DNA from 3 places in the Pseudomonas bambusae genome. Region 2 is predicted to be linked to each of the others. Evidence: predicted binding sites of a transcription regulator. Region 2 holds the regulator's gene; each other region holds the start of a gene.
What was found. Region 2 encodes FliA, which starts transcription of late flagellar genes. Its sites were predicted from a motif close to CTAAAGTTTNNNNNNNNNNNGCCGNTAA; they were not measured.
Positions count from the first base shown of each region.

Region 1: a site for FliA is predicted at 3,204-3,231, ahead of AAEO81_RS02640 (methyl-accepting chemotaxis protein). Genes of this name have one in related genera too.
Region 3: a site for FliA is predicted at 3,885-3,912, ahead of AAEO81_RS24950 (methyl-accepting chemotaxis protein). Genes of this name have one in related genera too.

Region 1 covers NZ_CP151650.1:589,335-596,237, forward strand. The annotation lists gene gbcB (glycine-betaine demethylase subunit GbcB) at 1-231, shown strand, start outside; gene AAEO81_RS02635 (Abi family protein) at 302-1,300, opposite strand; gene AAEO81_RS02640 (methyl-accepting chemotaxis protein) at 1,511-3,136, opposite strand; gene AAEO81_RS02645 (methyl-accepting chemotaxis protein) at 3,353-4,978, opposite strand; gene AAEO81_RS02650 (hypothetical protein) at 5,300-5,533, shown strand; gene AAEO81_RS02655 (cell division protein ZapA) at 5,530-5,832, shown strand; gene AAEO81_RS02660 (low specificity L-threonine aldolase) at 5,995-6,903, opposite strand, start outside.
Region 2 covers NZ_CP151650.1:4,720,561-4,727,463, reverse strand. The annotation lists gene flhA (flagellar biosynthesis protein FlhA) at 1-2,129, shown strand, start outside; gene flhF (flagellar biosynthesis protein FlhF) at 2,141-3,496, shown strand; gene fleN (flagellar synthesis regulator FleN) at 3,615-4,448, shown strand; gene fliA (RNA polymerase sigma factor FliA) at 4,445-5,185, shown strand; gene AAEO81_RS21535 (chemotaxis response regulator CheY) at 5,458-5,832, shown strand; gene AAEO81_RS21530 (protein phosphatase CheZ) at 5,852-6,640, shown strand; gene AAEO81_RS21525 (chemotaxis protein CheA) at 6,770-6,903, shown strand, end outside.
Region 3 covers NZ_CP151650.1:5,512,958-5,519,860, reverse strand. The annotation lists gene AAEO81_RS24965 (gamma-aminobutyraldehyde dehydrogenase) at 189-1,649, opposite strand; gene AAEO81_RS24960 (LysR family transcriptional regulator) at 1,902-2,816, opposite strand; gene AAEO81_RS24955 (tellurite resistance TerB family protein) at 2,991-3,722, shown strand; gene AAEO81_RS24950 (methyl-accepting chemotaxis protein) at 4,077-5,699, shown strand; gene AAEO81_RS24945 (chemotaxis protein CheW) at 5,709-6,245, shown strand; gene AAEO81_RS24940 (protein-glutamate O-methyltransferase CheR) at 6,242-6,903, shown strand, end outside.

The sequences.
Region 1 (6,903 bases), 2.6 Mb from region 2:
AAGAGCATCCGCGTGGCGCCAGGCGAAACCGTTCACGCCGCCGCTGCCAAGCTGGGCCTGATGATCCCGAAAGCCTGCGGCATGGGCATCTGCGGGACCTGCAAGGTGATGAAGCTGAGCGGCGAAGTCGAGATGGAACACAACGGCGGCATTACCGACGACGACGTGGAAGAAGGCTACATCCTGTCGTGCTGCAGCATTCCGAAGGGCGACGTGCGAATCGAGTATTGATGAAATAGGTAGCAGCACGGCTTGTCGGCGGTGGCGATTTCGAATGCGCGACCGTCGGCAAGCCGAGCTGTTATCCGAGATGGATCTCGGCCCAGTGCTCCTGCGCTGCCCAGCCATTCGGGAATCCCATAGGCTTCAGCCTTGAGGCGTCCTGATCTCCCAGCAACTTCAACGCTCGAGCTTTCCACTGAGCGTCCGGGCTGATCAGATCAGTCAGATAAGCGAGCATGGTCAACACCACGTATAGCCGCTGCGATGGCTGAGGCTGGTTCTGACAAGCCTTGGCGATCGTCCAGCTTTTCGGCAGCGCGGGACGAACAGGCAGCTCTCTGTTCCACAGGCGTGAGTGGTGCGCGCAACAGTTGCGAATGAACGTCAACGTGTGCAGCCAAGACTCAAGCACTTCAAACGGCAACTTGAACCGGGATGCGATGGCTTTTTTGTCGCGGCTTCGAGCAATGGCCCTGAACAGCGTTGACACTGTCCCCAGACTCATTTCCTCAAGCATCGCCCACGCGGGCGGTAGCTCAGGATCGTTATAGGTCGCACCATAAAAACGGAAGTAGTTATCGCGAGCGCGGTTGTCCATGTGTTGGCGTATCGCGTGCTCGGAACGCCCGCTGCGTTGGTTTCGTGTCAGTTCACGCTTGAGCTTTCTAGCCTCGTCAGCGAGCTTCAGCCTTAGGGGGCGCAACAGTTCGCCGTGTGCATAGGAAGAATGAAACGATTTGGGGTCGGTTATCCAGCTTGAGCCGAGCCTGGGACTCAGGTGATTGTTGATGGCTGCGCGTACGGCCACTTCGACTCTCTCTATTGCCTCCATGACCAGGCTGCGTAATGAAGAGTCGAAGCGATAGACCTCTACGATGTCTTTCAATGCGGAACCGGGCTTGAAGGCATGGTCCGGTCGTGTCTCCTGAAACGGCCGCATGTATGGGCTGAGCCGAAACAGCGTGACCACCTCCAGCAGACACATTGCCTTGTGTTCATTCGCGATGCGCAGGCCACGTTTTTTCAGCAGTTCCAATTGCTGATCGACGCTGAGGGCGGGTTTATCGAATGGCCTCATGCCACTTTTCTCCAGGCAAAAAAAACCCGCGCGATTTGAGCGTGCTGACCAGGTCAACCTAGGCTTGGCGGGTGTGTTGCGCTGGATTATAGGGACCTCAGGAACGCGGTCAACGTTGAGGTTTCAGCAAATTGTAACGGTGGTTTCTCCAGTTTCAGAGGGCAGGAATGTCGCGATGAACAGCATTCCCCTCCTGGATCTGGAACCCATTTACACCCTGAACCGCGCCACCATCCCGTTCAAATCCACCGCCAGTCGCGACAGTTCGTTGCTGGCTGCGCTGGTCTGGCTGGCGCCGGTGGTGGATTGCGCAGAGAGGTCGCGGATGTTGACTAGATTGCGGTCCACCTCGCGAGCGACTTGTGCCTGTTCCTCGGCGGCGCTGGCGATCACGAGGTTGCGTTCGTTGATTTCAACCACTGCGCCGTTAATGGTGTCCAGCCCAACGCCTGCGCCTTTGGCGATGTTCAGGGTCGATTCAGCGCGTTCGGTGCTGCTGCGCATCGAGTTGACGGCCTTTTCGGTGCCACCCTGAATACTGCCGATCATGCGTTCGATTTCGCTGGTCGATTGCTGGGTACGGTGGGCGAGGGCGCGCACTTCGTCGGCCACGACGGCAAAACCGCGACCGGCTTCACCGGCACGTGCGGCTTCGATGGCCGCGTTGAGGGCGAGGAGGTTGGTCTGGTCGGCCAGGCCACGAATGACGTCCAGCACCTTGCCGATGTCGCGGGATTCATCTGCGAGGTTGCCGATCAGGGTGGCGGTGCTTTGCACGTCTCCGCTCATGCGTTCGATGGCGCTGACGGTTTCCTGCACCAGATCACGGCCGTCGCTGGCCGAAGACGTAGCGTTCTTCGAAGCTTCCGAAGTGCTGACTGCGTTGCGGGCCACTTCTTCGACGGCGCTGGTCATCTCGTTGACAGCGGTCGCGGCCTGTTCGATTTCGTTGTTCTGTTGCGACAGGCCTCGGGCACTCTCGTCGGTCACGGCATTGAGTTCTTCAGCGGCAGACGCCAGTTGAGTGGCTGAGCCGGAAATGCGTTGCAGCGTGTCGCGCAGTTTTGATTGCATCTTCAGCATGGCCGTCAACAAGCGACCCGCTTCGTCCGAACCGTCCGCGACAATCGTTGACGTCAGGTCGCCCTCGGCGATTTCTTCGGCGGCCTTGAGCGCAGCGCCGATCGGGCGAGTGATGCTGTTGGTCAGCAGCCAGGCGAACAGCAACGTCAGGACCGTCGCAAGGATCAGCAACCCGACCACCATATTGAACGCCATGTTGTATTGCTCGCCCGCAGCAGCGTTGGCGGCGTCAGACTCTTTGCTGTTGATCTCCACCAGCTTCGACAGAACTGCATTCATCTTGTCGGAGTTTTCCTGCAAGTCGACGTTCAACAGCCGGGCGAGCTCTTCCGTTTTTCCGTCTTGGCTGAGGGCGCGCATGCGGTCTTCGAGCTGACGGTACTGGATCAGCAGCTGCTTGAATTCGGCATAGTTGGTTTTTTCGTCCGCGGTCGTCGGCAGCTTTTCATAAACAGCCTGGGCGATACCCATTTGCTGGAAGCGGGATGTCATGGCATCGAGGGTCTTCTGTTGAACGGCCGGGTCACGGTTGACCAGCAGCCGGAAAGACAGGACGCGTAAGCGCACGCTGGTGTCGATCATCTTGTCCAGGCTGCGAATGCTCGGCACGGTGTTCTTTGCGATTTCGTTGCCTTCAGAGCGAATCTTGCTCATCTGCGTCAACGAGAAGATGCCGAGAAACAACATCAGGGCGCCTATCAGGGCAAAACTGAAAAACGCGCGTGGAGCGATGTTCATGTTGCGCAGTGACATAACCGATCATCCGAGAAATGGGCGCAGACCTGCGCCCTGGCCGTTTTTAAACGAGTCTGGTTACTGCCTATCGGTCGTAAATCCGGGGCCTTGAGCGGATTTGCATTATTTTGAAATAAATAGCTTGCTGTCGATCCGAAGGTTTGCGAACCATCAGGGACGAAAAAAGGGGAATACGCATTGGCGCATTCCCCTTTTTTCATTGCTGTCAGCGGGTTACAGGCGGAAGCGGGCGACCATGCCGTTCAGGTCCACGGCCAGACGCGACAGCTCGTTGCTCGCGGCGCTGGTCTGGTTGGCGCCGGTGGCTGATTGAGTCGACAGATCGCGGATGTTGACCAGGTTGCGGTCCACCTCGCGAGCAACTTGAGCCTGTTCCTCGGCGGCGCTGGCGATCACGAGGTTGCGTTCGTTGATTTCAACCACTGCGCCGTTAATGGTGTCCAGCGCAACGCCTGCGCCTTTGGCAATGTTCAACGTCGATTCGGCGCGTTCGGTGCTGCTGCGCATCGAGTTGACGGCCTCCTCGGTCCCGCCCTGAATACTGCCGATCATGCGTTCGATTTCGCTGGTCGATTGCTGGGTGCGGTGGGCGAGGGCGCGCACTTCGTCGGCCACGACGGCAAAGCCACGGCCGGCTTCGCCCGCACGTGCAGCTTCAATGGCGGCGTTGAGGGCCAGCAGGTTGGTCTGGTCGGCGAGACCCCGAATCACGTCCAGGACCTTGCCGATGTCGCGGGATTGCTCGGCGAGGTTGCCGATCAGGGTGGCGGTGCTTTGCACATCTCCGCTCATGCGTTCGATGGCGCTGACGGTTTCCTGCACCAGATCGCGGCCGTCGCTGGCCGAGGTGGTGGCGTTTTTCGATGCTTCGGAGGTGCTGACCGCGTTGCGGGCCACTTCTTCGACGGCGCTGGTCATCTCGTTGACAGCGGTCGCGGCCTGTTCGATCTCGTTGTTTTGCTGGGAAAGGCCACGGGCGCTTTCGTCGGTGACGGCGTTCAGCTCTTCAGCGGCAGACGCCAGTTGAGTCGCGGAACCAGAAATGCGTTGCAGTGTGTCGCGCAGCTTCGATTGCATTTTCAGCATGGCCGCCAGCAGACGACCGGCTTCGTCATTCCCGTCTACCTGAATGGTGCGGGTCAGATCACCCTCGGCGATTTCCTCCGCCGCTTTCAGCGCAGAGGAGATTGGGCGAGTGATGCTGTTCGTCAGCAGCCAGGCGAACAGTAGCGTCAGCAGAGTGGCAATGATCAACAGCGTGACCACCATCGTGAAGGCCGTCGAATACTGGTTCGAGGCGTCTTTGTTGGTGTCGTTGAGCTGCTGGGTGTTGATTTCCACCAGCTTGCTCAAGACCACGTTCATCTGGTCCGAGTTGGTTTGCAGGTCGTTGTTAAGCAAAGCCGTCAGCTCGTCCAGCTTGTTAGCGCTGCTCAACGATTTCATGCGGTCTTCGAGCTGGCGATAGTCGCCCAGCAGTTTCACGTATTGATCGTACGTCACCTGCTCTTCAGGGGCGGAGATCAATTTCACATAAACGGCGCGTGCTTCTTCGATCTGCCGGTTACGGGTCGCCAGCAGGTCGAGCGTCTTTTGCTGGGTGTCGGCTTCGCGGTTGAGCATCAGACGATAGGACAGGACGCGTAGGCGAACGCTGGCCTCGGTCAGCTTATCCAGCGCCTTGATGCTGGGCATGCTGTTGGTGGCCATGACTTCGGTGGCATCGTTGATCTCGCTCATCTGCGCGAGCGCGAAGATGCCAAGCACCAGCATCAGCAAGCCGATGATGGAGAAGCCGAGAAAAGCACGGGGCGCGATGTTCATATTGCGAAGGGACATGACTGTTCCTGAATTGGGGCGCGATCCATGCGAAACAAAAGGGAGGTACGAAAAGGAATACTTGCTTATCGGTCAGGCATGCCAGGACTTGAACTGGTTGGTCCATAGTGCGCGCATCTGTCGCAGGCAGGTCGATCTGACGAACAGCAGGAACAAGAGGGGGAAAACGCAGTCAATCAGGTCCGTTATGCGTTTGCGGAATTGAAGCGGTATCTGTGCTTTTTGTGTCGGTGTTGTGGCGTGAATGCCCTGATTTCACTGGTAGCTGAAGTGACTTTTCTTTATCGTACGCGCCCTTTGAAATTTGCCTGAGAAATCAAAATGTTGGAAGCATCTCTAAGCCAGTTGGAAAAACTCGTCGGTGACCTCGTTCAGCAGAATCAGACGCTGCAGAACACGAACGTTCAGCTCGCCGAAGAATTGAAACAAGCCAAGGATGACAACGACAGTTTGCAGTTGAGCCTGCTGGAGCAGGAAGAAAAGCAGGGCGCCACGGCCGCCCGTATTCAGGCGTTGGTTGATCGCGCCACCAGCGCAAGTGCGGTCGGCGCATGATTCTCGACCGCGACACCACCAAGGTCATTTCCATTCTTGGCAACGATTACACGATCAAGGCGCCTGAAGGTCAGGAACAGACCTTGATGGATGCCGTGGTCATGCTGAAATCGGCGTTGTCTGAAACCAAACGTAGTTATCCGACTTTGATCGGTGATCGTCTGTTGGTGCTGGCGGCGCTGAACCTGTGTTCGAAGCAGATCGAACTCAAAGAGCAGCACGCCGAAGCGCTGAGCCGCTATGAAGACAAGGTCAGTGCGACGGTCGAGGTGATTGAGAAGGTGATTGCGCAGGGGTGAATGCTTCTGCAGGGATTGATCGGTCTGATTGCAGTGATTCCTTGTGGGAGCGAATTCATTCGCGATTGGTAGGTACATCCGACACATTGATGTCGGCTGTACCCTTTATCGCGAATGAATTCGCTCCCACAGTTATACGGCTATACGGCGCCGTTTCTCGGATCAGGCCCCCATCACCAGACGGATATCCGCCGCCAGCTCCCGCACGCGGGCTTCTTCGGTGTCCCACGAGCACATGAAGCGCGCGCCGCCGCTGCCGATGAAGGTGTAGAACCGCCAGCCCTTGGCGGTCAGTGCGGCGATGGCTGCCTCCGACAGTTGCAAGAATACGCCGTTGGCCTGCACCGGGAACATCAGCTCAACGCCCGGAATGTCCTTGACCAGGTCGGCCAGCAATTGCGCGCAGGCGTTGGCGTGGCGAGCGTGTTTGAGCCACGCATCGTTTTCCAGCAGGCCCACCCAGGGGGCCGACAGAAAACGCATTTTCGACGCCAGTTGCCCTGCCTGCTTGCAGCGATAGTCGAAGTCTTCGGCCAGCTGGTGGTTGAAGAACAGAATCGCCTCACCCACTGCCATGCCGTTCTTGGTGCCGCCGAAGCACAGCACGTCGATGCCTGCTTTCCAGGTCAGCTCAGCGGGTGAGCAGCCCAGAAATGCGCAGGCGTTGGCGAAACGGGCGCCGTCCATGTGCAGGTTCAGGCCGAGTTCCTTGCAGGTGTCGCTGATGGCTTTCAGCTCTTCGGGCAGGTAGACGCTGCCGACTTCGGTTGCCTGAGTCAGCGTCACGACACGCGGTTTCGGATAGTGGATGTCGGCGCGCTTGAGCGCGACTTCACGAATCGACGTGGGCGTCAGCTTGCCGTTCTCGCTGCGGGCGGTGAGCAGCTTCGAGCCGTTGGAAAAGAACTCCGGCGCGCCACACTCGTCGGTTTCGACGTGGGCGGTCTCGGAGCAGATGACGCTGTGATAGCTCTGGCACAACGACGACAGCGCCAATGAGTTGGCTGCCGTGCCGTTGAAGGCGAAGAACACTTCGCAGTCGGTTTCGAACAGCTGGCGGAATTGATCGGC
Region 2 (6,903 bases):
TGGATCGCTCACAGTTAATCTCTAACGCTCGCGTTGGCCTGGCCGGTCTGGGTCGTGGTCAGTTGGGCGTGCCGTTCTTGCTGCTGGTCATGTTGGCAATGATGATGTTGCCCATGCCGCCGTTCCTGCTGGACGTGTTTTTCACGTTCAACATTGCGCTGTCCATCGTTGTACTGCTGGTCTGCGTCTACGCACTGCGTCCGCTCGACTTCTCGGTATTCCCCACCATTCTGCTCGTCGCCACCTTGCTCCGGCTGGCGCTCAACGTCGCGTCCACCCGAGTGGTCATGCTTCACGGGCAGGACGGTCATGCCGCCGCCGGTAAGGTGATCCAGGCGTTCGGTGAAGTGGTGATCGGCGGTAACTACGTCGTCGGTATCGTGGTGTTCGCGATCCTCATGATCATCAACTTCGTGGTCGTGACCAAAGGTGCCGGTCGTATCTCCGAGGTGAGCGCGCGCTTCACCCTCGACGCGATGCCCGGCAAACAGATGGCCATCGACGCCGACCTCAACGCCGGTCTGATCGATCAGCCCGAAGCCAAACGCCGTCGTCTGGAAGTCGCCCAAGAGGCTGAGTTCTACGGTTCCATGGACGGTGCCAGTAAATTCGTTCGCGGTGACGCCATCGCCGGTCTGTTGATTCTGTTCATCAACCTCATCGGCGGCATGCTGGTGGGCATCATCCAGCACAGCATGAGCTTTGCTGACGCGGGCAAGGTCTACGCGCTGTTGACCATCGGTGACGGTTTGGTGGCGCAATTGCCGTCCCTGCTGCTGTCCACCGCCGCTGCGATCATGGTGACCCGTGCTTCCGGTTCGGAAGAAATGGGCAAGCTGGTCAAGCGCCAGATGTTCGCTTCGCACCAGGCACTGGCCGTATCCGCTGGCATCATGATCGTCATGGGTCTGGTGCCCGGCATGCCGCACTTCTCGTTCATCAGCCTCGGGCTGGCGGCGGCGGGTGGCGCTTACCTGCTGTGGAAGAAACAGAACATGGTCAAGCTGGCTGCGATTCAAGAAGTCAAGCGCCAGCAGGACTTGCTGCCTGCGCCGAATCGCGCCCAAGAGTCAAAAGAGCTGGGCTGGGACGACGTGACGCCGATCGACATGATCGGCCTGGAAGTGGGCTATCGCCTGATTCCACTGGTGGACCGCAATCAGGGTGGTCAACTGCTGGCGCGGATCAAGGGCGTGCGCAAGAAGCTGTCGCAGGAGCTGGGCTTCCTGATGCCGACCGTTCACATTCGCGACAACCTCGACCTGGCGCCGAGTGCCTACCGCCTGACGCTGATGGGCGTGACCCTCGCCGAGGCCGAGATTTACCCGGACCGCGAGTTGGCGATCAACCCCGGTCAGGTGTTTGGCAGCCTCAACGGCATCACTGCCAAAGACCCGGCGTTCGGGCTCGAAGCGGTCTGGATCGAGATTTCCCAGCGCGCCCAGGCGCAGTCTCTCGGCTACACCGTGGTCGACGCCAGCACCGTAGTGGCAACCCACTTGAACCAGATTCTCTACAAACACTCTCATGAGCTGATCGGGCACGAGGAAGTTCAGCAACTGATGACGTTGCTGGCTAAAAGCTCGCCCAAACTGGCTGAAGAGTTGGTACCTGGCGTGCTGTCGTTGTCGGCGCTGCTCAAGGTGTTGCAAGCGCTGCTGGCGGAACAGGTCCCGGTACGCGATATTCGCAGCATTGCCGAGGCCATCGCCAACAACGCTGCGCGGAGTCAAGATACCGCCGCATTGGTGGCGGCCGTACGGGTCGGATTGTCCCGCGCCATCGTGCAAAGCATTGTCGGCATTGAGCCGGAGCTGCCTGTTATCACGCTTGAGCCAAGGTTGGAACAGATATTGCTCAATAGTCTGCAGAAGGCAGGACAGGGTCAGGAAGAAGGCGTTCTCCTCGAACCGAGCATGGCTGAGAAACTTCAGCGCTCGTTGATCGAAGCGGCGCAGCGTCAGGAGATGCAGGGTCAGCCGGTTATTTTGTTGGTCGCAGGTCCGGTTCGCGCCATGTTGTCCCGCTTTGGACGCCTGGCCGTCCCGAACATGCATGTTTTGGCGTATCAGGAAATTCCTGACAATAAGCAAGTCACCATCGTAGCGACTGTCGGGCCGAACGGCTGAGGTAGTGAGTCATGCAAGTTAAGCGTTTTTTCGCCGCCGATATGCGACAAGCCATGAAACTGGTTCGCGATGAGCTGGGCGCTGAAGCCGCCATCATCGGGAATCGGCGGATCGCGGGCGGTGTGGAACTGACTGCCGCACTGGACTACAAATTGTCTGCGCTGGCCCCGCGCGTGCCGAACATCGAGCTGGAAGACGAACTGCGCAAGACCCAATCGCGCATCGTAACCGCTCAGGCCGAGCTGACCCATCGCAGCGAACTGGACACCGTCGCCAATCGCCAGCTGTTCACCGGCGTGGCCATGGACGACAGCAAACAGATCGAACCGACGCTGGACGAACCCTTTCGCCCGTCGATCCACGCGGCCATTGCGGCTGATCGTGCTGAACGCGCCGAGCGTCAATCGGTCGAGCCGGGCATCAGCCAGCGTGCGTACGACTCGATGCGCTCTGAATTGAATGGCCTGCGTGAACTGCTGGAAGTCCAGCTGGGTTCGCTGGCCTGGAACCAACTGCAAGGCAGCCGCCCGCAACAGGCGAACCTGTGGCGCCGTCTGCAACGCGTCGGTCTGTCGGGGCCTCTGTCCCGTGACCTGCTGGCGATGGTGCCGGACACCGACGATCAGCCCCACGCCTGGCGCATGTTGCTGGCGCACCTGGCGCGCATGATCGTCACCCCGGATGTCGAGCCGCTGGAAGAGGGCGGTGTGATTGCGATGGTCGGCCCGGCAGGCATGGGCAAGACCACAACGCTGGCCAAGCTGGCGGCGCGTTACGTGTTGAAGTACGGCGCACAAAACATCGCGCTGGTGAGCATGGACAGCTTCCGCATCGGGGCGCAGGAACAGCTCAAGACGCTGGGCCGCATCCTGAATGTGCCGGTGACCCACGTTGACCCCGGTCAATCGCTGGCTCAGGCGCTGGAGCCGTTGCTGCGCAAGCGTGTGGTGTTGATTGACACCGCCGGCCTGCAAGCCAGTGATCCGGCCCTGCGCCTGCAACTGGAGAGTCTGGCCGGTCGCGGGATCAAGGCGCGCAATTACCTGGTGCTCGCCACCACCAGCCAGAAGCAGGTGCTGACGGCGGCGTACCACAGTTATAAGCGTTGCGGTTTGGCCGGGTGCATCCTGACCAAGCTCGACGAAACCGCCAGCCTCGGCGAAGTGCTGAGCCTGGCGGTGACACATGAATTGCCCGTGGCCTATCTCACCGATGGCCCGCGCATTCCGGATGATCTGCATCTGCCACGTCGGCATCAGTTGGTCAGCAGGGCTGTCAGCGTTCAGATGCAGGAGGAGCCTAGCGAGGAAGCGATGGCGGATATGTTTGCGGATCTTTATCACAGCCCCGGCAAGCGCGCGGGCTAGGTAAGGAAAATGACAGTGGAATATACCTGCATCGATGGTCTGCCAAGCATTGTTCACGCAGTGAACGTGCAGCCCGAAATGTGGCTTTGGTCTAAGCAAGACAAGGTAAAAAATTAACATGGGCAGCATGCATCCCGTACAGGTTATCGCGGTGACCGGTGGCAAAGGTGGCGTCGGCAAGACCAACGTGTCAGTGAACCTCTCGCTGGCCCTGGCTGAGCTGGGACGTCGCGTCATGTTGCTGGACGCCGATCTGGGTCTCGCCAACGTTGACGTATTGTTGGGACTGACCCCTAAACGCACCTTGGCGGACGTCATTGAAGGACGCTGCGAGCTGCGCGATGTTCTGTTGCAGGGCCCGGGCGGTGTGCGCATCGTGCCTGCGGCGTCGGGCACCCAGACCATGGTTCACCTGAGCCCTGCGCAACACGCGGGTCTGATTCAGGCGTTCAGCGACATCGGCGACAACCTGGACGTGCTGGTGATCGACACCGCTGCCGGGATCGGCGAATCGGTGGTCAGCTTCGTGCGCGCCGCGCAGGAAGTGCTGTTGGTGGTCTGCGATGAACCGACCTCGATCACCGACGCCTACGCGCTGATCAAACTGCTGAACCGCGACTACGGCATGAACCGTTTCCGCGTGCTGGCTAACATGGCGCAGAGCCCTCAGGAAGGCCGCAACCTGTTCGCCAAGCTGACCAAGGTCACCGACCGCTTCCTCGACGTGGCCCTGCAATACGTCGGCGCCGTGCCGTACGACGAATGCGTGCGCAAGGCCGTGCAGAAGCAGCGTGCGGTGTACGAAGCGTTTCCACGTTCCAAATGCGCGCTGGCGTTCAAGGCCATCGCGCAGAAGGTCGATACCTGGCCATTGCCGGCGAACCCGCGAGGCCACCTTGAATTTTTCGTTGAGCGCCTGGTTCATCAGACCAGTGCAGGGCCTGTGTCATGACTGCAAGTGGCTATCGCATGTACAGCAAATCGTCCAAAGATTCTCAGTATGAGCTGATCGAGCGCTATGCCCCTTTGGTCAAGCGCATCGCCTACCACTTGCTGGCGCGTCTGCCGGCCAGCGTGCAGGTCGAGGATCTGATCCAGGCCGGCATGATCGGCCTGCTCGAAGTGTCGACCAAATACGATTCCACCAAGGGTGCGAGTTTCGAGACGTACGCCGGCATTCGTATTCGCGGCGCGATGCTCGATGAAGTGCGCAAGGGGGACTGGGCGCCACGCTCGGTCCACCGCAATACGCGCATGGTCAGTGACGCGATTCGTGCAATTGAAGCGAAAACCGGTCGCGACGCTAAAGATCACGAGGTTGCGGCCGAACTTCAATTGAGTCTCGACGATTACTACGGGATTCTGAACGATACCTTGGGCAGCCGCTTGTTCAGCTTCGACGACCTGTTGCAGGACGGCGAGCATGAAGGGTTGCACGAGGACGGCGCGAGCCAGTCGCTCGAACCGTCGCGGGATCTGGAAGATGAACGTTTCCAGAGCGCGCTGGCGGACGCCATCGCCAACCTGCCCGAGCGTGAGCGCCTGGTGCTGGCGTTGTACTACGACGAAGAGCTGAACCTCAAAGAGATCGGGGAGGTCTTGGGGGTCAGCGAATCCCGTGTCAGCCAGCTGCATAGCCAGTGCGCCGCACGTCTGCGGGGCCGGTTGGGAGAATGGCGCGCGCGTTGACGCATTGACGCGGGCCCGTCTTTTCACAAAGATGCCTGCGTTTTGGGTGGTAAGGCCGGCTGTGCAAGGCGTTGTGTGGGAAGCAAAAGGGACAAGGCAGGAGCCGCTGGGATCAGGTCTTCGGACTTTTTCCGTGGCGCTCATCACGTGTTTCTTCGAAAGGCCCCCTCGTTTTCGTGTGACCGGTGGAGCGATGTTGCCGGTATTGATTGAACGCGCGTCCAGGCACTGGGCGCGTTAAAGACTGCTTGGAGGTCGAATTGGACAAGAACATGAAAATCCTCATCGTTGATGACTTTTCAACGATGCGGCGGATCATAAAAAACCTGTTGCGTGACCTTGGGTTCACCAACACGGCCGAAGCAGATGACGGTACCACCGCATTGCCGATGCTGCAGAGCGGTGCTTTTGACTTTCTGGTGACCGACTGGAACATGCCTGGCATGTCCGGCATCGACCTGCTGCGTCAGGTGCGTGCCGACGAACGTCTGCGTCACCTGCCTGTGTTGATGGTGACCGCCGAAGCCAAGCGCGAGCAGATCATCGAAGCCGCTCAGGCGGGCGTGAACGGTTACGTGGTCAAGCCTTTCACGGCTCAGGTGCTCAAAGAAAAAATCGAGAAGATATTCGAGCGCGTCAATTCCTGATGTCCGCTGTGAGGGCGCTATGGATTCCAAAGATTCGACAATGGGTGACTTCGAGTCGACCCTGAAGAAACACGCACAAGAACTGGTCGCCAGCCTCGAAAAAGGCAAGTTCGGCGACGCCGTGCAACTTATCCATGAGCTTAATCAGACCCGGGACCGCGGCCTGTATCAGGAAGTGGGCAAGCTGACGCGCGAGCTGCACAGTGCAATCGTCAATTTCCAGATTGACCCGCACATGCCGCAAGCCGAGGAAGTGTCGCAGATCACGGATGCCACCGAACGTCTGTCGTACGTTGTCCGCCTCACTGAAGGCGCGGCCAACCGCACGATGGACCTGGTGGAGCAGAGCACACCGCTGATGAACGGCCTGAGCGCCGACGCCAAGGCGTTGAGCGTCGATTGGGGCCGCTTCATGCGCCGCGAAATCGGTGCTGAAGAGTTTCGTGATCTGGCCCGCCGCGTCGAAGGTTTTCTGACCCGCAGCGAGAAGGAGACCCACGAGGTCGCCAGCCACCTGAACGACATTCTGCTGGCTCAGGACTATCAGGACCTGACCGGTCAGGTGATCAAGCGTGTGACCACACTGGTGACCGAAGTCGAGAGTAATTTGCTCAAGTTGGTGCTGATGGCCAGTCAGGTCGATCGCTTCGCCGGGATCGAACACGACCAGGAAGAGTTCCGTAAGCAAAAAGAACAGGAAAAACTTCATTCCAAGGGTGAAGGTCCGCAGATTCATGCCGATAAACGTGAAGACGTCGTATCCGGTCAGGATGATGTAGACGATCTGCTATCCAGCCTCGGCTTCTGAAATCCAGAGCCAGGGTTCTATGTGAAAGTGGCTGTGGGCTTGCGCGCCAATGTCTCGACGAAGGCAATGCGCGCAGGCCATCGACGCAGCTCCTGGATCGGTTGACGGTTAATTTTAGGAGCACCCCCAATGAGCTTCGGCGCCGATGAAGAGATCCTTCAGGATTTTCTGGTAGAGGCCGGCGAGATTCTGGAGCAGTTGTCCGAACAGTTGGTCGAGCTGGAAAGCCGACCGGACGATGCGGACCTGCTCAATGCAATTTT
Region 3 (6,903 bases), 790 kb from region 2:
AGAGATCAGTGGTGGGAACCCAGCTACGAGCCACAAGCTTCAAGCTGCAAGTGGTCATCGCGCCCACCTTCTATTTTCAGTCGGATAGGCAGTTGCTTCTCCGTTTTCACTTATTGTTTTGACTCAAAACCTACGCAGTTCTGACGCTTTTTCTTGCAGCTTGCAGCTTGCAGCTTGCAGCTCGACGCTCAAAGCTCGTAACTGCTCCTGGCCATGATGTGGCGAACCACGCTGTAGTCCTGAAGCGAGTCACTGGACAGATCCTTCCCGTACCCCGAGCGTTTCAAGCCGCCGTGAGGCATTTCGCTGACCAGCATGAAATGGCTGTTGATCCAGGTGCAGCCGTATTGCAGACGGGCCGCGACCTGCATGGCCTTGTCCAGATTCTGGGTCCAGATCGACGAGGCCAAGCCGTATTCGGAATCGTTGGCCCAGTCAACGGCCTGGGAGAGTTCGTCGAAGCGGGTCACGGTCACCACCGGGCCGAACACTTCGCGCTGGACGATTTCGTCACTCTGTTTGCAGCCCGCGAGCAGGGTCGGCTGGTAGAAGAAACCGGGGCCGGAATGCACGGCCGCGCCGGTAATGCGTTCGATGTGCGGCTGACTCAACGCGCGCTCGACAAAACTGGCGACACGGTCGCGCTGGCGGGTGCTGATCAGCGGGCCGAGTTCATTGTCGGCGTCGCGCTTGCCCGCAAAACGCAGACTGCTGACGGCCGCCCCGAGTTCGGCGACAAGTCGATCGTGGATGCCGGTTTGCGCGTAGATCCGGCAGGCGGCGGTGCAATCCTGACCGGCGTTGTAATAGCCATAGGTGCGAACGCCCTCGACCACGGCGGCGATGTCGGCGTCGTTGCAGACAATCACCGGCGCCTTGCCGCCCAGTTCAAGATGGGTGCGTTTCAGGGTTTTCGACGCCGCCTGAAGAATTTTCTGACCGGTGACGATGTCGCCAGTCAGCGAGACCATGCGCACTTTTGGATGGCTGACCAAATGGCTGCCGACCCCTTCACCGCCCCCGCAAACGAGGTTGATCACGCCCTTGGGCAGCAGCTCGGCGAACACCGGTGCGAGCGCGAGGACCGAGAGCGGTGTGTGTTCGGAGGGTTTGAAAACGAGGGTGTTGCCGGCGGCGAGGGCGGGGGCGATTTTCCACGCGGCCATCATGATCGGGTAATTCCACGGCGCGATGGAGGCGACGACGCCAATCGGGTCGCGCCGCACCATGCTCGTGTAACCCGGCACGTATTCGCCGGAGAGCTGCCCGGTCTGGCAACGCACGGCCCCGGCGAAGAAACGGAACACGTCGACAGTGGCGGTCAGGTCATCCTGTCGCGCCAAATGCAACGGCTTGCCGCAGTTGAGGGCTTCCAGGCGGGCGAGGTGGTCGGCGTCCTTTTCGATGGCATCGGCGATGCTCAGGAGGATGTTCGAGCGCTGTTGCGGCGTGGTGCGCGACCATTCATTGAAAGCGCGGTGGGCGGCCAGAATCGCCGTCTCGACCTGATCGGTGCTGGCCTCGGCAATGCGGGTCAGCACTTCACCGGTGGCAGGGTTGAGGATCGGCTCGACAAAACCCTGCCCCGTGACCTGTTCGCCGTCGATCAGCAGCGCGGTTGCAAAATGTGAGGTCACGTCGCCAGCCATCGTTCGAAGCTTCCTTGTCGATTCTTATATACAGGACGACTGGATGGCGTCGCTGATAGGGCTATCGCGAGCAAGCTCACTCCTACAGAAGTACCCGTTCTCACTGTAGGAGTGAGCTTGCTCGCGATAGCGTCATCATGGCGACACCGAGGTCGTTGAATGTCGTATCCAGAAACAGCTTCCGCCCAAGCTTCTGAGCCTAGTGCCACATCCAGCGGGCGACAAATTCTAAATTCTGAAAGCAGCGTTCGATTAAATCGATGGCCTGCGTCCTGGATGCGGCTGTTCCCGCGCCACGCTCAGGAATGGATCGACCAGTGAAGGCCGCGCCGTACCCCGACGCCACGCCAGGCCGATGTCCAGCGTCTGGGTCAGGTCAGCGATTGGCCGGGCTTCGATGATGTCGCCTTCCAACGACCACGGTCGATAGGTCATGTCCGGCTGTATCGAGACACCCAGTCCCGCCGCCACCAGACTGCGCACCGCTTCTGTCGAGGCGGTGCGCAACGTCACCTTGGGCTGCAAACCGGCGCGGGACCAGATGCGCTGGGCGTTCACCCCCATTTCGTCGACGTTCAACTGAATCAGCGGCTCGCACGCCACGTCGGCCAGATGAATGTTGTCGTGGTCCAGCAACGGGTGCTGGGCGGGCAGCCACAGGCGGTGGGGCGAGTGGGTCAGCACTTCGGTTTGCAACGCATGCCGGTCTTCGAGGTTGGAGAGAATCAGTACCCCCACGTCGATCTCGCCGCTGACCAGCAGATGCTCAATGTAAGGCCGTTCATCCTCCATCACCCGAATGTCGACGTTGGGGTAAGCGCGCTGAAAGCGGGTCAGCAGGTCGGCGAGGTAATAGCCCGCCACCAGGCTCGTCACGCCGACCACCAGTTGCCCGGCCACCTGATCCGCGCCTTGTTGCAGGCTGCGTTTGGCGTTTTCCACCGTCGCGAGGATCAAGTGCGCCTGGCGCAAGAACTGATGCCCTTGGTGGGTCAGCGTCATGCCCTTGGCGTGCCGACTGAACAGGCTGACGCCGATGTCTTCCTCCAGTTGCTGGATGGCGAGCGTCAGGGTCGATTGGGAAATGAAAACCGCCTGAGCGGCGGCTGAAATCGAGCCGGTTTCGGCCACAGCGATGAAATGGCGGATCTGACGAAGCGTCATCATGCGAAACCGGCCCCTGTGTTTTTTGCAATGTCAGGCATGTGTATCGTTTTTTTAGATGCGCTTGAGAGTAGCGTTCGAACGCTGCAACATCCAGAAGCACACCTGAAAACGGCTTTTGGCGACTTCGACATACCCTGCGAGTCGAATCGTCTATCCCGAATCAGGAGGTCTGTTATGAACACCCGTGGCTTGCTCGATCAGCTGTTGAAATCCGGTCAGGACCTGTTGCAGAACAAGGCTGGTAGCGCGGCCAACCCCGGTCAGGGCAAAGGCGCTCAAGGCGGGCTTAACGATTTACTGGGCAAAGTCGGCGGCGGCAACCTGAGCGGGTTCCTGTCAGGGGCCGGAGGCGGGGCGTTGGCAGCCGGGGCAATGGGCCTGCTGCTGGGCAATAAAAGCGCCCGCAAGATGGGCGGCAAGGCGCTGACCTACGGCGGCCTGGCCGCATTGGGTGTGCTGGCCTACAAGGCGTATGGCAACTGGCAGGCGAACCAGCCGGGCGCGGGACCGAGTCAGCCGCAGACGGTGGACCGTGTGCCCCCCGCCCAGGTCGAGCAGCACAGCGAAGCTGTCTTGCGCGCGCTGGTCGCTGCGGCCAAGGCTGATGGGCACGTCGATGACAACGAGCGGCAATTGATCGAAGGCGAATTCACCCGTCTGACCGGCGACCAGGAATTGCAGCATTGGCTGCATGCCGAACTGAACAAACCCCTCGACCCCGCCGACGTCGCCCGCTCCGCCCACACGCCTGAAATCGCCGCCGAGATGTACCTCGCAAGCGTGATGATGGTTGACGAAGAGCACTTCATGGAACGCGCGTATCTCGATGAGCTGGCGAAACAACTGAAACTGGCGCCGGGGCTCAAGGCCGAGCTGGAGAGCCAAGTGCGCCAAGCGCAGCAATAACCCTCACAATCCCCCCTGAACAACACCGCCGTCCCTGTAGGAGCGAATTCATTCGCGAGACGGCGGTGCAGGCGATAGAGATGCATCGCCCGGAAAACCGCTTCGCGAATGAATTCGCTCCTACAGGAGAGACGAGGTACAAAGTTGGGCCTCGCCCGTCCCATCAAGCATTCCCCCCTCCCGCCGATAAGCTGTCAGATATTTCCGATATATCTGTGCGTTATCGCTTTATCTATGTCGGAAACAGCCGGGCTAATTCGTAAGGCACTGGGCTATACTCGGCTCGCGTTGGGCCGTCTGTCGGTCCGCTTCTTGAACCCGGCGTTGTCGGTGTTGAACTCTTGAGGGCTGACTGTGAAGAATTGGACGTTGCGCCAACGTATCTTGGCGAGCTTCGCTGTAATCATCGCCATCATGCTGTTGATGGTTGTCGTGTCGTACACCCGACTGCTGTCGATCCAGCACAGCGAAGAAGCGGTCGCCGATGACGCGTTGCCGGGCGTCTACTTCAGCACCCTGGTGCGCAGTGCCTGGGGCGAGAGCTACATCCGCACCCTGGAGTTGATCGGCGAGGGTAAAGCGCGCGAGCTGACCCGTTCTGAACAGGATCAGTACATCGATTTCGACACCCGTCTGCAAAACCAGATGGACAGTTACAAGAAGACCATCTACGACGACACCGATCGTGCCAATTTCAACGCCTTCGAAAAGCAGCGTGAGGTGTATGGCCGGCTGTTGAGCGAAGTGATCAAAACCTATCAAGCGGGCGATTACGCCACTGCGCGCACGGTGTTCTACGGCCAAGTCAACCCGGTCTGGCTGCAGGGTCGCAAACAGCTCAACGATCTGATCGTGGCCAACAAGGCCGTGGCCGATCAGGCGACCGCGAACATTTCTTCTGCCGTGCTGACCGCGAAGATCAGCATGGGCATCTCGCTGATCGTTGCCGTTCTGGCGGCCGCCGCGTGCGGCCTGTTGCTGATGCGCACGATTCTGGCGCCGATGAACCGCATCGTGCGGATTCTCGAAACCATGCGCACGGGCGACCTGAGCAGCCGCCTGACCCTCGACCGCAACGACGAATTCGGCTCGGTGCAGACCGGGTTCAACGACATGGTCACCGAGTTGGCGGCACTGGTGTCCCAAGCGCAACGTTCGTCCGTGCAAGTCACGACCTCGGTGACCGAGATCGCGGCCACTTCCAAACAGCAACAGGCCACCGCCACCGAGACCGCCGCCACTACGACTGAAATCGGTGCGACGTCTCGTGAAATTGCGGCGACGTCTCGCGACCTGGTGCGCACCATGACCGAAGTCACGTCTGCTGCGGATCAGGCGTCCATTCTCGCCGGTTCCGGCCAGCAAGGCCTGGCGCGCATGGAAGAAACCATGCATTCGGTGATGGGCGCAGCGGATCTGGTGAACTCCAAGCTGGCGATCCTCAACGAGAAGGCTGGCAACATCAACCAAGTGGTCGTGACCATCGTCAAGGTCGCCGACCAGACCAACCTGCTGTCGCTGAACGCTGCCATCGAGGCCGAAAAAGCGGGCGAATATGGCCGTGGTTTTGCCGTGGTCGCCACTGAAGTGCGACGCCTTGCAGACCAGACCGCTGTGGCCACCTACGACATCGAACAGATGGTCCGGGAGATCCAGTCGGCGGTGTCGGCGGGCGTGATGGGCATGGACAAGTTCTCGGAAGAAGTGCGTCGCGGCATGTTCGAAGTGACTCAGGTTGGCGAGCAGCTTTCGCAGATCATCCACCAGGTTCAGGCGCTGGCGCCGCGGGTGTTGATGGTCAACGAGGGCATGCAGGCCCAGGCCACCGGCGCCGAGCAGATCAATCAGGCGCTGGTGCAACTGGGCGATGCCAGCAGTCAGACCGTGGAATCCCTGCGCCAGGCCAGCTTTGCCATCGACGAGTTGAGCCAGGTGGCGGTAGGGCTGCGCAGCGGCGTTTCGCGTTTCAAGGTCTGAGACCCGACCATGATCGAGCATTCAGCCAAACGCAGCGCCGGGGTGGTGACGAAGAACAAGCTGTTCCTGCTGTTTCGCATCGGGACGGAGCGCTATGCGCTGGAAGCGACCGAAGTCGCGGAGGTGCTGCCTCGGCTGATCCTCAAACCCATCGCGCAGACGCCGCATTGGGTGGCCGGTGTGTTCGCACACCGAGGCGTGGTGGTGCCGGTCATCGACATGAGCGCGCTGACATTCGGCGAACCGGCCCCCTCGCGCACCAGCACGCGTCTGGTGCTGGTGCATTACCGGCCTGATGCCGAGCGCAACCCGCAATGGCTGGGGCTGATTCTCGAACAAGCCACCGACACCCTGCGTTGCGCCGCTGACGAGTTCAAGGAATACGGTCTGGACAACCGTCAGGCGCCGTACCTCGGCCCGGTGCGGGAAGACGCGTTGGGCTTGCTGCAATGGATTCGCGTGCAGGACCTGCTGGACGACTCGGTCCGTGCGCTGCTATTCCCGGCACAACCCTTGAGCCTCGAACCCTTCGAGGCCACGCCATGACTGACGACGCGCGTTTCTTCGCCTTTCTCAAGGACCGTATCGGCCTCGACGTGGCGTCGGTGGGCGAAGCGATCATCGAACGCGCGTTGCGTCAGCGGCGCATGGTCGTCAAAGCCATCGACCACGCTGACTACTGGCAGTTGTTGCAACGTTCGGCGGAAGAACAGCAGGCATTGATCGAAGCGGTCATCGTGCCCGAGACCTGGTTTTTTCGTTATCCCGAATCCTTCGCCACCCTTGGCAAACTGGCGACGGCGCGTCTGGCGCATCTCAACGGTGCTCGCCCGCTGCGCATTCTCAGCCTGCCATGCTCCACCGGCGAAGAGCCGTATTCGATTGCCATGGCGTTGTTCGATGCCGGGCTGCAGGCGCAACAGTTCAAGATCGAAGCGGTGGACATCAGCCCGCTGTCCTTGCAGCGAGCCCGCCGTGGCGTCTACGGCAAGAACTCGTTTCGCGGCGACCAGTTGAGCTTTCGCGAGCGTTATTTCATCCCGGTCGAAGACGGCTATCGCGTCGAAGACCAGGTGCGCGAGCGCGTCAGCTTTCAGGCCGGGAACATGCTGGACCCGACCCTGCCGGTGGCGCAGTCGGCCTATGACTTTGTGTTCTGCCGCAACCTGCTGATCTATTTCGACGTCGATACCCAGCGCCGTGG